Regions from separate parts of the Shewanella japonica genome, predicted to be linked through region 1. Evidence: predicted binding sites of a transcription regulator. Region 1 holds the regulator's gene; each other region holds the start of a gene.
The links. The regulator sigma-54, encoded in region 1, starts transcription at its own class of promoters, with help from an activator protein. The targets are predictions, from matches to a motif close to GTTGGCACGNNNNTNGNNT.
Positions count from the first base shown of each region.

Region 1 (3,179 bases):
CATAACGACCCCTGCGGCAGAGCAAAAGCAATAATGACACAAATTACCTTAACAGCTGAGAACTTAGCAAAAAGCTATAAAAGCCGCCAAGTTGTCAAAAACGTTAGCCTAACCGTTAAAACGGGTCAGATTGTTGGTCTTTTAGGGCCAAATGGTGCAGGTAAAACCACAACCTTTTATATGGTTGTTGGCTTAGTCAAAAGCGATAAAGGTCGTATTTTGATTGATTCTGACGACTTGACTGCAGACCCAATGCATTTACGTGCTCGTAAAGGTATTGGTTACTTACCTCAAGAAGCCAGTATTTTTAGAAAACTCACTGTGCACGATAACATCATGGCGGTGCTGCAAACCCGTAAAACCTTATCGAGTGAGCAACGAATCGAAGAGTTAGAGCACTTATTAGAAGAGTTCAATATTACCCATATTCGTGACAGCCAAGGTATGGCTCTATCAGGTGGTGAACGTCGACGTGTAGAAATAGCACGCGCTTTAGCCGCCAATCCTAAGTTTATTTTATTAGATGAACCATTTGCGGGTGTTGATCCTATCTCAGTGATAGATATTAAGAAAATTATTCAACAACTAAAAAATCGTGGTCTTGGAGTATTGATTACTGACCATAATGTCCGTGAAACACTTGATGTATGTGAGCGTGCGTATATTGTCAGCCACGGAGATTTAATTGCTGAAGGTACGCCTGCTGAGATCTTAGACAATCAGCAAGTCAGGTCAGTATACTTAGGTGAGCAATTCAAGCTATAGTTAGCATTCTTTAGTGTACAAGCATGGCATTTTCGCGGCCAACCAGTCCCACTTTTTAGCGTTATACACTAGACTCAAAACTTAACGCTAATTTTTGGCAAAGTAGAACCCAAGTTCGGTTAAAGTCTAGCTAACACTTACAAAGGTGCTAGACCCATAACATTGTAGTCGCGATGATGAAATTCAATTAGGGATAAGCGGTAAATGAAAGCCTCACTCCAACTTAAAATGGGTCAACACCTGACAATGACCCCGCAGTTGCAACAAGCCATTCGCTTATTGCAACTTTCCTCTTTGGAGCTACAGCAAGAAATTCAGCAAGCACTTGACTCAAATCCTCTTCTTGAGCTTGAGGATGAGTTTGCCAAAGCAAAAGAACCAGTCAAAGACAATGCTCAGCAAACTGACACCGATTTTAGCGATAACAGCCAAGTCAGCGTAGAAAAAGACACCTCATCAGTCGATACAACAGAGTCACTTACGAAAGAGTCCATGCCTGAAGACTTACCAATGGATACCACTTGGGATGAAGTCTACACCGCCTCTCCTAACTCAGGTTCTGGCGCTGTAAGCCGTGATGACGATATGCCATTTCAAGGTGAAACGACTGAAGGTTTATACGAACATTTAGAATGGCAAAAAAACTTAACCCCATTTTCTGAAAATGACCTCGCCATTGCGACAGCCATCATCGACGCAATTGATGATAGAGGTTACTTAACCCAATCAACAGAAGATATTCTCGATGCACTCGGTCTTGAGGATATTGAACTTGATGAGGTTGAAGCCGTATTAAAGCGTGTACAACATTTTGATCCAGTGGGCGTCGCTGCAAGAAATTTAAGCGAATGTTTGATGATTCAATTGGGACAATACCCAAGCGAAATCCCTTGCATAGAAAATGTAAAATTACTGATATCTGAACACCTAGATTTAATAGCAGGTCGTGATTTCAGATTACTAATGCGTAAAACCAAGCTTAAAGAAGATGATTTACGCGAAGCGATTCAATTTATCCAAACACTGAACCCTCGCCCAGGGTTACAAATTACTCCAATCAAAGATGAGTACGTCATCCCAGATGTCACAGTGTTTAAAAAGAATGGCCGTTGGGTCGTAGAATTAAACCCAGATAATATGCCTAAAATAGGCGTAAATCAGCAATATGCCGCCATGGCAAAAGGCTCAGCCAATCAAGCTGACAGCCAATTCATTCGCGGTCACTTACAAGAAGCCAAATGGTTTATTAAAAGTATTGAAAGCCGCAATGAAACCCTGTTAAAAGTGGCAAATTGTATTGTTCAATTCCAGCAAGGTTTCTTTGAGTTCGGCGAAGAAGCCATGAAGCCTATGGTTTTAAATGATATTGCCGAAGCGGTAGAGATGCATGAATCGACCATCTCACGGGTTACAACTCAAAAATATATGCACACCCCTCGCGGCCTTTTTGAACTAAAATACTTCTTCTCTAGCCACGTAAGTACCGATGATGGCGGAGAGTGTTCATCTACAGCAATCAGAGCCTTTATCAAAAAGCTGGTCGCTGCAGAAAACCAGAAAAAGCCACTTAGCGATAGTAAAATGGCGACGCTACTGGCTGAACAAGGGATCAATGTTGCTCGGCGTACGATCGCCAAATATCGTGAAGCAATGCTCATCCCTCCCTCAAACCAACGCAAAAGCTTATAAGCCTTTGTTATTGGAGGATGATCTATGCAAATTAACCTGACTGGACACCATATCGAAATTACTCAATCTTTACGTGAGTATGTGCAAACTAAGTTTTCAAAGCTTGAACGTCACTTCGAACAGATCAATAATGTTCACGTTGTGCTCAATGTACAAAAGTTACAACAGATTGCCGAAGCTAAATTGCACCTCAAAGGAGGTGAAGTTTTTGCCGTATCTCAAAACGCAGATATGTATGTCGCAATTGACGCCCTGATAGACAAATTAGACCGTCAGGTAATTAAACACAAAGAGAAGTTAATTAAACACTAACGATGGAACTTCGCACCATCCTGCAGCCGGCGTGCACTACCTGTGCCACTCCGGGCAGTAAGAAAAAGGTACTGGAACTTATCAGCAATTTAATGGCTGACCAGTACCCTACTCTATCTTCACAAGCTATTTTCGAAAGTTTAATAGCACGTGAAAAAATGGGTAGCACAGGTATCGGCAATGGCATTGCGATTCCACATGGGCGTTTAGACGACATTGAATCGCCGATCGCTATTTTGATCAAATGTGAAGAAGCTATCGACTTTGATGCTATTGATAAGAAGCCAGTAGACATTTTATTTGCCTTATTGGTTCCTTCTGAGCAATGTCAGCAACACTTAAGCACGTTATCAAGTATGGCTGAGAAATTAAGCGATAAACTCATCCTTAAAAGACTTCGAAAGAGTCATGAC
Region 1 covers NZ_CP020472.1:4,297,750-4,300,928, forward strand. The annotation lists gene lptB (LPS export ABC transporter ATP-binding protein) at 34-765, shown strand; gene SJ2017_RS18450 (RNA polymerase factor sigma-54) at 970-2,454, shown strand; gene hpf (ribosome hibernation promoting factor) at 2,479-2,766, shown strand; gene ptsN (PTS IIA-like nitrogen regulatory protein PtsN) at 2,769-3,179, shown strand, end outside.

Region 2 (3,179 bases), 830 kb from region 1:
CCCGCTTTCTCGACGGGCTATTTCAGAACCCTTGGATGTGGGAGTCAGAGCGATTAATGCCATGCTAACCGTAGGTAAAGGTCAGCGTATGGGATTATTTGCTGGTTCTGGTGTCGGTAAAAGTGTGCTACTTGGCATGATGACACGGGGGACAACGGCAGATATTATTGTTGTTGGCTTAGTGGGAGAGCGTGGTCGAGAAGTAAAAGAATTTATTGAAGAAATTTTGGGCCCTGAAGGTCGAGCTCGCTCGGTCGTTATCGCTGCGCCAGCAGATACTTCACCGTTAATGCGACTTCGAGCGTGTGAAACGTCTACACGAATAGCTGAATACTTTAGAGATCTCGGCTATAACGTCTTGTTATTAATGGACAGTTTAACTCGATATGCTCAAGCGCAACGTGAAGTTGCCCTTGCTGTCGGGGAGCCGCCAGCAACCAAAGGCTATCCGCCTTCAGTATTTGCCAAGCTGCCACGTTTAGTGGAACGAGCCGGTAATGGTGGACCGGGGCAAGGTTCTATTACTGCGTTTTATACGGTATTAACCGAAGGTGATGATCAACAAGATCCCATTGCAGATGCGTCTCGAGCGATTTTAGATGGTCATATTGTGTTATCAAGGACTCTTGCAGATTCAGGGCATTACCCTGCAATAGATATTGAACAATCTATTAGTCGTGTTGCGCCTATGGTTATTTCAGCAGAGCACCTTGAGTCGATGCGACTGGTTAAACAAATGTATTCCTTGTATCAGCAAAACAGAGATCTTATTTCGATAGGTGCTTATTCCCAAGGGAGTGATCCTCGAATTGATAATGCGATTCGCCTACAACCGGCTATGAATGCCTTTTTAAGGCAAGGCTTTAAAGATGTAATTACTTTTGATGATAGTCAAACTATGGTTGGGCAGATTGCTGCTCAATGTAAATAATGCGCCGAACTGATCCCTTGTTAACCGTATTAAAGTTGAACAAAGAAGCTGAAGAGCAAGCTGCGCTTCAGCTAAAGTCTGCTCAGCTTGAACAACAAAAACATCAAAGCCAACTTGATGCGCTTAATAATTATCGACTTGAATACATGAAACAAATGGGCGAAAACCAAGGGAAAACCCTCAGTGCAAGCCAGTATCATTCTTTTCATGAATTTATAAAGCAAGTAGATCAAGCCTTATTACAACAAGTTAATGCGGTAAAAGAGGCTGAGAAACAAACGGGTTATCGTCAGGTTCACTGGCAAGAGAAACAACAAAAGCGCAAAGCAGTTGAATTGTTACTTGAAAAAAACGCCCAAAAAGCTCAACAGCTTGCCAATAAAAAGGAACAAAAAGCATCAGATGAATTTGCTATGCAGCAGTTTATCCGCAAGAAATCTCGCTAAGGTCTTTTTATTATTTTTATCAATTCATCATTAGTTTCATTTCACTGTCATTACTCTTACCAATTTTCAACTTTTTACAAAGATAAAAGTTTGGCATTTAATTTGCAGGTTACTTGTATTAACTTCGCAAAGTGTCAGCTTTGTGACAATGGATAAACCCCCAGAAATGACCTTGTTAATGGTTTCGATTAGGGGAGTGATTTGGAGTTGGTTATGCAGCAGATGAGTAATATTTTATTAGGCAATAGTGGTAAAGTTGCAAGTGTTACTGGTTCAGATAAATCGCAAGGTGCTGATAATCAATCTTTTCTATCTGTTTTTAACCAAGCGTCACAAATGGATGTTGAAAAGACCAAGTTGGCAAAAAGTAGCGAGACAAATGTAGAAGAGCAGTTTGATGTCGCAATTGAAGAGGCTGATGTAGAGTTAATTTTTGCGCAAATTGGTATGTCTGAAAATTTTGATAAAGTCGGTCCTTCAGATCCAAGTGGCAAAGAATTGCCGTTAGATGAAGAGCTTTTAGCGGACGAAGGCTCAGCAATAGATTCTGACATGCTGGATTCTGAATTATTGGCAAATACTCAGACAATCAACTCTGATGAACAACTTGAGACTGAGGTTGATGAAACCGTCAACGCTTTTCTATCATCGTTGACGGCTGAACAGCTTACTCAGTTAAGTGAGTTTTCATCAATGGATAGCGAGAAATTAGCGAGCCTCACGCCAGCGCAGCTTAATCAATTGATTGCTGATTTCAATCGTCAGCATCAGCTAAACGGTGAACAAGCTTTGCCTTTAATGGCTCTGACAGATAAGCAAGCTGTGCTTGCAAATGCTAATGAAGGTGCGGCTGACAGTGACTCAGTTAAAAACGTCGCTAATTTAGCGTCCAATACGCAAGCTAATGCCAATCAAACAAATAATGCATCATTAGTGAACCCTCAGTCAGTGGTTAATACGACACTTGAAATGCAAGCCAGTAAAAATACTGCAGAGGCGAATCTCAATGCCGAAAAAGGCACGATATTAGGCGAAGCAAGCCAATCAGAGACGAAGTCATCCTCTAAAGAGGTGCCTCAAATCAATTTGTCCAAAGCTGAGTTAACTGTGTCAATGGATAAACAAATAGCTAAAAATGCAGCGTTGGCCAGTTCAGCTGCTAGCGCAGCAACGTCTGAGTTAACACCTGAGTCAACTGAAGTAAAAGCATTACAAAATCAAAGCAGCTTTACGGCGCAACATAAAAGTGATGTCCCACAATTTCAGCTATCTTTACGCCAAGGGGCTGAAGCTGCTGTGAACATGCAAGATATGATTCAAAAGTTTGCTCCAGTGATGAAGCAGCAATTAATCACTATGGTCGGACAAGGCGTTCAACATGCTGAAATTCGACTTGATCCTGCCGAGCTCGGTCATATGGTCGTGAGAGTTCAAGTTCACGGTGAGCAAACTCAAGTACAGTTCCAAGTCGCACAATCACAAACAAGAGATCTCGTCGAACAAGCGATTCCTAAGTTACGCGAAATGTTAGCTGAAGAAGGACTTCAACTTGCTGATAGTCATGTTTCTCAAGATGGTGATAACGAGTCGAAATCTGAATATGATGAACAAAACAGCAATGGTGATGCGATGTTGGATGAAATATCAGCACAAGAACTCGACATTGCAGCAAAACATTCACTGAGTAGCAATTCTGCTATAGATTATTACGCCTAAGTCGGTAATCTATAGCCAACAAGTTAAGACTGTTGGTGCGCTATAGCGAATGTTAATAATTTTACTGGCAGCGCAATAAATAAATG
Region 2 covers NZ_CP020472.1:3,466,568-3,469,746, reverse strand. The annotation lists gene fliI (flagellar protein export ATPase FliI) at 1-931, shown strand, start outside; gene fliJ (flagellar export protein FliJ) at 931-1,377, shown strand; gene SJ2017_RS14925 (flagellar hook-length control protein FliK) at 1,591-3,093, shown strand.
Region 2: the regulator sigma-54 is predicted to act here: its motif matches at 1,478-1,496, upstream of SJ2017_RS14925 (flagellar hook-length control protein FliK).

Region 3 (3,179 bases), 1.4 Mb from region 1:
ACGTTTATTTCTTGGTGATACCATTGCGTCGATTTCTGTATCGTTAGGAATGCTTTCAGTAATATTAGCCATTATTCTACCCTCTATTTCATGCTTATTTGTTGTGTCCCTGTGTGACAAATAAGCTGTAAATATCAAAGGTAGCCTTTAGCCGTGCTTTGATATCATGGGTATTGAGCGCTGAAGCTTGCGATATTCTTGTAAAACAACCACGAAGAATATGCATTCAAATTGCACCCAAAGGTTTACTTACTCCTATAAATTCAATGTAGCAGTTATTTATTTTTTTGCTTAACGCAGTTATCAAAAAGTTTCTTTGACACACAAAAAACGCCACTCATTAGAGTGGCGTTTGAGGTGTAACAATTGGCACGATGCCGACCTAAGCTAGTTCGCATTGGTGCCAGATTGAATGACTATGGCTTATAAACCAAAGCTGTACGAGTAGCCTAGTACAATTTTTGCGTCGTCATCATCTAAATCTGTATCAGATGCAGTAAATGAAACAGTACCGTAATCAGTATCAGAGCTTAACGATACATTGTATTCTGAGTAGCTATCAGTACCATACCAGCTAGTAATGATATCGCCATCTGAATAACCGTAATGCACGCCTAAAGACAGTGATTCAGTTAGTGGGAATGTGAGGTTAGCTTGTGCATACATCATGTCTTTTGAATCAAGTGGATCAGAAGCAATATCATCGCCGCCATTGACAGTGTGTGAATAAGAAACATCTAACCATTTCCATGCTAAACCAACAGTGACTTCACCAAAATCAACACTACCAGGAGAATCTGGGTAGGCATAGTAAAGGTAGTTAATATCGTAGCTTAAATCTTCAGTGATATTACCGCCGTAACCTGCGTAAATATCTAACTCGTAACTTGTGCCATCACCAAAATCAACGTTTGAAGCCCAACCACCGACATAAAAGCCAGAATCAGCGGCATAATCAATACCACCCTGTACAGCTGCACCGTTATCAGTTTGGCTTACACCACGCCATAGGTAGTTTGACGTCGCGCCGATATTACCGGTGACTTCTGCTAATGCAGAACCAGATAATAATAAGCCTGTAGATAGCGCAATAGCTTTATATAAGGTTTTTTTCATTTTCATTCCCTCAAAGTTTTTATTATTCATTTCACCTGTTGCTTGATTATCGGGCAGCAAGGTTCAATGTTGATTTCATCTGTATGAGTTATTGCTAATGATGTGCCATGTTTATAAATGCTTTACTATTAATGGTTTATGTTCTCTCGCACTATGATGCAGCAAAAATGTTGCATGGTATTGAGGCAGAGGTGCACTTTTTTTGTGCAGTTTTGAGGCGAATTTCTAATAGAAAGGTGATCAATAGACATAAAAAAACCTCCGAAGTGGAGGTTTTATTTTCAAGCAGTTAATCTTAGTTAACGCTATCTTTTAATGTTTTACCCGCTTTGAACTTTGGTACAGTCGCTTCAGCAATTTGAATTTCTTTGCCAGTCTGTGGGTTGCGGCCAGTACGAGCTGCGCGTACAGAGGTTTCAAAAGAACCAAAACCTACGATAGAAATTTTGTCACCATTTTTCATGGCTTCAGTAACAGCTTCTTCAAAAGACTTTAGTGCGCGGCCAGCTTCTGCTTTAGTTAACTCAGCATTTTCTGCAATTTTTGCAATTAATTCACTTTTGTTCATGTTGATATTCTCTGCTTTCCATAGATGTGTTTATTTAAAACTAGATTAACATGCCATAAGCCATGGGGCTTTGAAAGCATTTTATCTGATAAATGTGTAGCAATAGGGCATTTTGGTGACATTTACGACGTAAATGACCCCTTTGCCCAGCTTTTGGGGCGAAAATGACGAGTGCCACAGTAAAATTAATCTTCTAATAGTTGATACAGCAGCTGCTTAACCAGTTTAGGCTCAAAAGGTTTATCGCAAAGTGCATTCACTCCTGCACTTGATACATTACTAAGATGTGTATCATTGGCTTCAGATGAGACCATTAATATTGGGATATGGGATTGCTGACTTTCGTTGCGAATATATTGGGTCAGTGCTAGACCGTCGACACTCGGCATGTTGTAGTCTGTGATGACTAGGTCAAACATCTGTTGCTGCATGAGTTCTATTGCTTGCGCCCCATCTTCAGCTTCGCTAATGATTCTAATGCCTAAGTTGCCAATGGTTCGCTTAATGACATTACGTGCCATTCGGCTATCATCGACCACCAATGTACGAATATCTTGTACATCAAAATGACTTAAATCCAGTTCATCGTTGCTGATTAAATCGATGGTTGAATTGAGCGCAGTCGCTAGGTGATCGGCATCGAATGGTTTCGGTAGAATGGCGACGACCCCTGATTGCCTGAACACTTCAAGTTGTTCGCGTCGGCACTCACTAGAAACCAACATAAATTGAATGTCATTAAATTGAGTGCTTTGCTTGATGAAACTGAGCAAGTCGGTTGCTTCGCCATCTGAAAAGTGTAAAGCGCTGATGACTAAATCTGGAGTGTGTCTTGAGATAATGTCTTTTGCATCAGTGATACTTGATGCAGTTTGAATGCTATTTACACCTTCTTGTTGTAGGCGTGCGGTGATAATTTTACGCTGAGTATCTGAAGGCTCTAGCAATAAAATTGATAGTTCACTGGGGGATAGGTGGCCCATAAATGACTTCTTCTTATTTATTATAAATGCGTCTTATGGGCGCATTTTACCTTAAGCTTCTACGTGAATATAGCTATTCTTGCACAAGACATTAACAATCAGGTTTCAAATACTGCGTGGTTTTTTGGCTAAACGCGACCCAATATTGGTACCCCAAAATGAGCACCGCACTCAATGCAATAGCTGGTACAGGTATACTCACTCCGTTGAATTCTACTTTTACATCTTCAGGGGTGATTTGATAGGCAATAATAGCTGTTGTGGATAAAGCTAACATCGCCAATGTTTGGATTGCGAGGTATATTTTTAACACTAAACTGGCCCAGTGAGTGCGTTTAACGAGTCCAAATAGCACTGGTATTACGCCAATCGTAAACAGATCGATTCCTTGAATGGCGTATGAACGTAGCAAAGCCAGAATAGACAAAAAGATGTAAAACGCCATCAATATGATAAGTCTGCGAGGGAGCGGATTGTTAACGGTACTGAATTTAGTCATGAAGTATTGTTAT
Region 3 covers NZ_CP020472.1:769,877-773,055, forward strand. The annotation lists gene SJ2017_RS03340 (hypothetical protein) at 1-72, opposite strand, end outside; gene SJ2017_RS03345 (TorF family putative porin) at 424-1,116, opposite strand; gene SJ2017_RS03355 (HU family DNA-binding protein) at 1,412-1,684, opposite strand; gene SJ2017_RS03360 (response regulator transcription factor) at 1,870-2,667, opposite strand; gene SJ2017_RS03365 (hypothetical protein) at 2,759-3,166, opposite strand.
Region 3: the regulator sigma-54 is predicted to act here: its motif matches at 1,208-1,226, upstream of SJ2017_RS03345 (TorF family putative porin).

Region 4 (3,179 bases), 1.5 Mb from region 1:
GTTTTATCATTCCAGTTGCAAAGTGCCGGGTATTGTTGGCCTGGCGACAGTATCATCTGAGCCTTATCCCGACCAGAGTGCTTTTGATAATGAGTCAAGTTATTATGATCCTAAATCAGATATTGAAAATCCGCGCTGGGTTGCAGTGGATTTAACTTATCGGCAAACCTTTAAGCAGATTATTACCTTAAAAACGCTTAAAGCTGATCCTCATCTTGCTGATATGGTATTAGTGAGTAAAGGGACAAGGTTGAGTGTTCAACCTGTGACTGAAGCAGAATTTCAGTATATTGTTAGTGTGTTAGCGTCATAGGAGAAAGTGGATGTCGTGGACATGCGAAAATTGTAATACCGTCATTGATGATGATGGCTTTCAAGTTTGTTGGAATTGTAACTGTGGAAAAGGGTCAACCAGCGCCAGTCGCTTCACCTAACAAAGCGAGTATTGATTGTATTCGATGCAAGAGTAGCCTTACATTTATTGGTACTAAAAGTTTTCATGAAGGTACGCGCTGGGGCGTTTTAGGTGAACTTGGCGAGCTGTTTGTTAATAAAGAAGATTTTGATATGTTTGCCTGTAAATCTTGTGGCAAAGTAGAGTTTTTTATTGCTGGTTTTAACCACAAAAATAACGAAATTTAGAATGGTTTACTCTATCTAAAACTGAACAGAAACACCTCATAATCTACTAGCTGAATATAAGGTGTTTTTGTTTTAACGCTACTGTCCAATATCTTTGCTTTCAGTCATCAGTGACTTGTTAGTAGCTTTCTTTTGCCACAACGGTTTGGCCAATTGGTGTTAAGCTCAGTAGTGCGAGTTTTACGTGTTGTATTGCAAACGGAATACCGATAATGGTAACAAAGCAAGCTACAGCATGGGTTAAGTGACCAATCGCGAGCCAAATACCACAGAATAAGAACCAAATAACGTTGCCAATCATGCCCAATGGACCAGTACCAATATCTTCAAATCCTTTTAAATGTTTACGGTTAACGTTTTCTTGTCCAAATGGCCAGAACGCCATTTCACCAATCACGAAGCAAGCACGGCCAAATGGAATACCAATAATACTGATAAAGCACAATAAGCCTGCTAGCCACCATGCTAGACCCATTACAAATCCGCCCATGATGAACCATGCGATATTAAAAATTAATCTCAAGACTGACATTGGTGCTCCCTAAGTCATACAAAACTGGTTAATGAAATGACCAATATTCCATTGGTGATAATAATCACTAGAAAGCCAAAATTATGCCAATATTTTTATTAGTTTTCAGTTTCTTTTAAGTGTTTGATAATTATTGATTTTATTTTGATTTATTTAGAAGGTTAGAAGACATTACTTGACTTAGTTTGGGCTGTCGACAATTGATGATAGCGAAAATCGCTAATAGTTAGTTAAAATACCACTACAGACTATAACTCTTTATTTAAGCGACGTTACTTATGTTTGCAGCTGGCTCTAATGTATCTCTTGCGGATATCTCAATCGACACGCCCGTTGATAAAATGAGATTTGCTGATCGTGAGGTTTTTGTTAAGCGAGATGACTTGATTCATCCTGATTTTAGCGGAAACAAAGCCCGTAAGTTTCAGTTTTTCTTGACCCAGGACTTTCCTCATATCAATAAGGTTATTGGATACGGTTCACCTCAAGCTAATTCATTACATTCACTTGCAGTGTTGGCTAAGTTGCGCGGATGACAGTTAGATTATCATGTGGATCATATCGCTGATTATCTTAAACAAAACCCACAGGGGAACTACCTAGCAGCGCTTAATAATGGCGCCAATATTGTCGAGAAACCTAAATATGTAAGCGGCAATCTTGATAGCTATGTGTCAGATTTAGCGAAGCAAGCATCTGCGAATGAGATCTATATTCCTGAAGGTGGACGATGTGAGTATGCTGCAGAAGGGCTTGAAACATTAGGCCTGCAAATTTTGAGTTGGATGCATCAGCAGAATATGACTAGATTAAATCTGTTTTTGCCTTCAGGTACGGGCACAACAGCATTATTCTTGCAACGATTTTTTAAGCGCTACCTTCCGCAGGCGAGTCAGCCTACTGTAACAGTTAATGTAATAACCTGCAGTTGCGTGGGGGGAAACAAGTACCTAACGCATCAGTTTACTCAGTTAACCTCACAGAGTGAGTTTCACCCGCATATTGTATCAAATGGCACTAAGTATCACTTTGGAAAGCTTAATCGACAGTGTTATGACATGTGGCGTCGTGTGAGTGATTCTGGCATTGAGTTTGAGTTACTTTATGATCCCGTGGGATTTATCATGCTGGAGCATTTTTTAAATAAAGATTATAAAGCGGAAACTGTCGATAATACTTGGCCTGTTATGTATTTACACCAAGGTGGTTTATTGGGTAATCCAAGTATGCTAGCTAGGTATATACGCAAATATGGTCAGTAAGTTAACTGTATGTAGCTAAAGAAAGTTGTTTAAGTATTAGTGCTGGAAGTGAAGCGAATGGGGTTGTTTCATGTTGCTCAGTTCTAATAAACGTCCGGTAAAGTGTGAGAGGAAATACCGAGAAGCGATGTTTATTGAGTAACTGAGCAAATGAATAACGCAAGCGTTATGGAAGGTGTTACTTGTTAGCCGTTATCAACCATTTCATAAATTTTAACGCTTCAGTGCGCTTTGAAAAAGTTGTTTTAGTTTTACCTTGGCTGTCAGTAAAAGCTATTGAGTTTTTGTTTGATGATATTGAATTTACAGGGAAATTGACTGTAATTTCGTGACCATTAATGTTGTATGACATGTGCCACACTCCTTTTTTTAATTTTCACCTATCTGGTGAGTAAGTAATAACAATAAATATCCTTAAGCAGTTGTGTTGCGTAAGTTTGGGCTTATTGAAGCTAATGTGTGTGCTTAAGTTAACTGTGCTTATTACACTGACAAGTCGTGTTGATTATTTATTTTAATCGCCAACTTACTTGCTTTGTCTAGTTGAACACAGGCATATGACAAACAAATGACAATGTTTAACCAAAAGGCGTGACTTGTAGTGTGGGTTTACGAGTGCAGTTATGAATAACAGAAGGGTAAACAGTTAAATACAAGTTAACTTAATAACATTGTGGATAATATGCGTATATTTTTAATATAGCAATACATATTTTACAAAATAGAACAGTTTAAGACTAAAA
Region 4 covers NZ_CP020472.1:2,816,496-2,819,674, reverse strand. The annotation lists gene SJ2017_RS12040 (EVE domain-containing protein) at 1-313, shown strand, start outside; gene SJ2017_RS12035 (hypothetical protein) at 397-642, shown strand; gene SJ2017_RS12030 (YccF domain-containing protein) at 761-1,174, opposite strand; gene SJ2017_RS21915 (hypothetical protein) at 1,453-1,710, shown strand; gene SJ2017_RS12025 (1-aminocyclopropane-1-carboxylate deaminase/D-cysteine desulfhydrase) at 1,726-2,436, shown strand; gene SJ2017_RS21470 (hypothetical protein) at 2,615-2,788, opposite strand.
Region 4: the regulator sigma-54 is predicted to act here: its motif matches at 1,247-1,265, upstream of SJ2017_RS12030 (YccF domain-containing protein).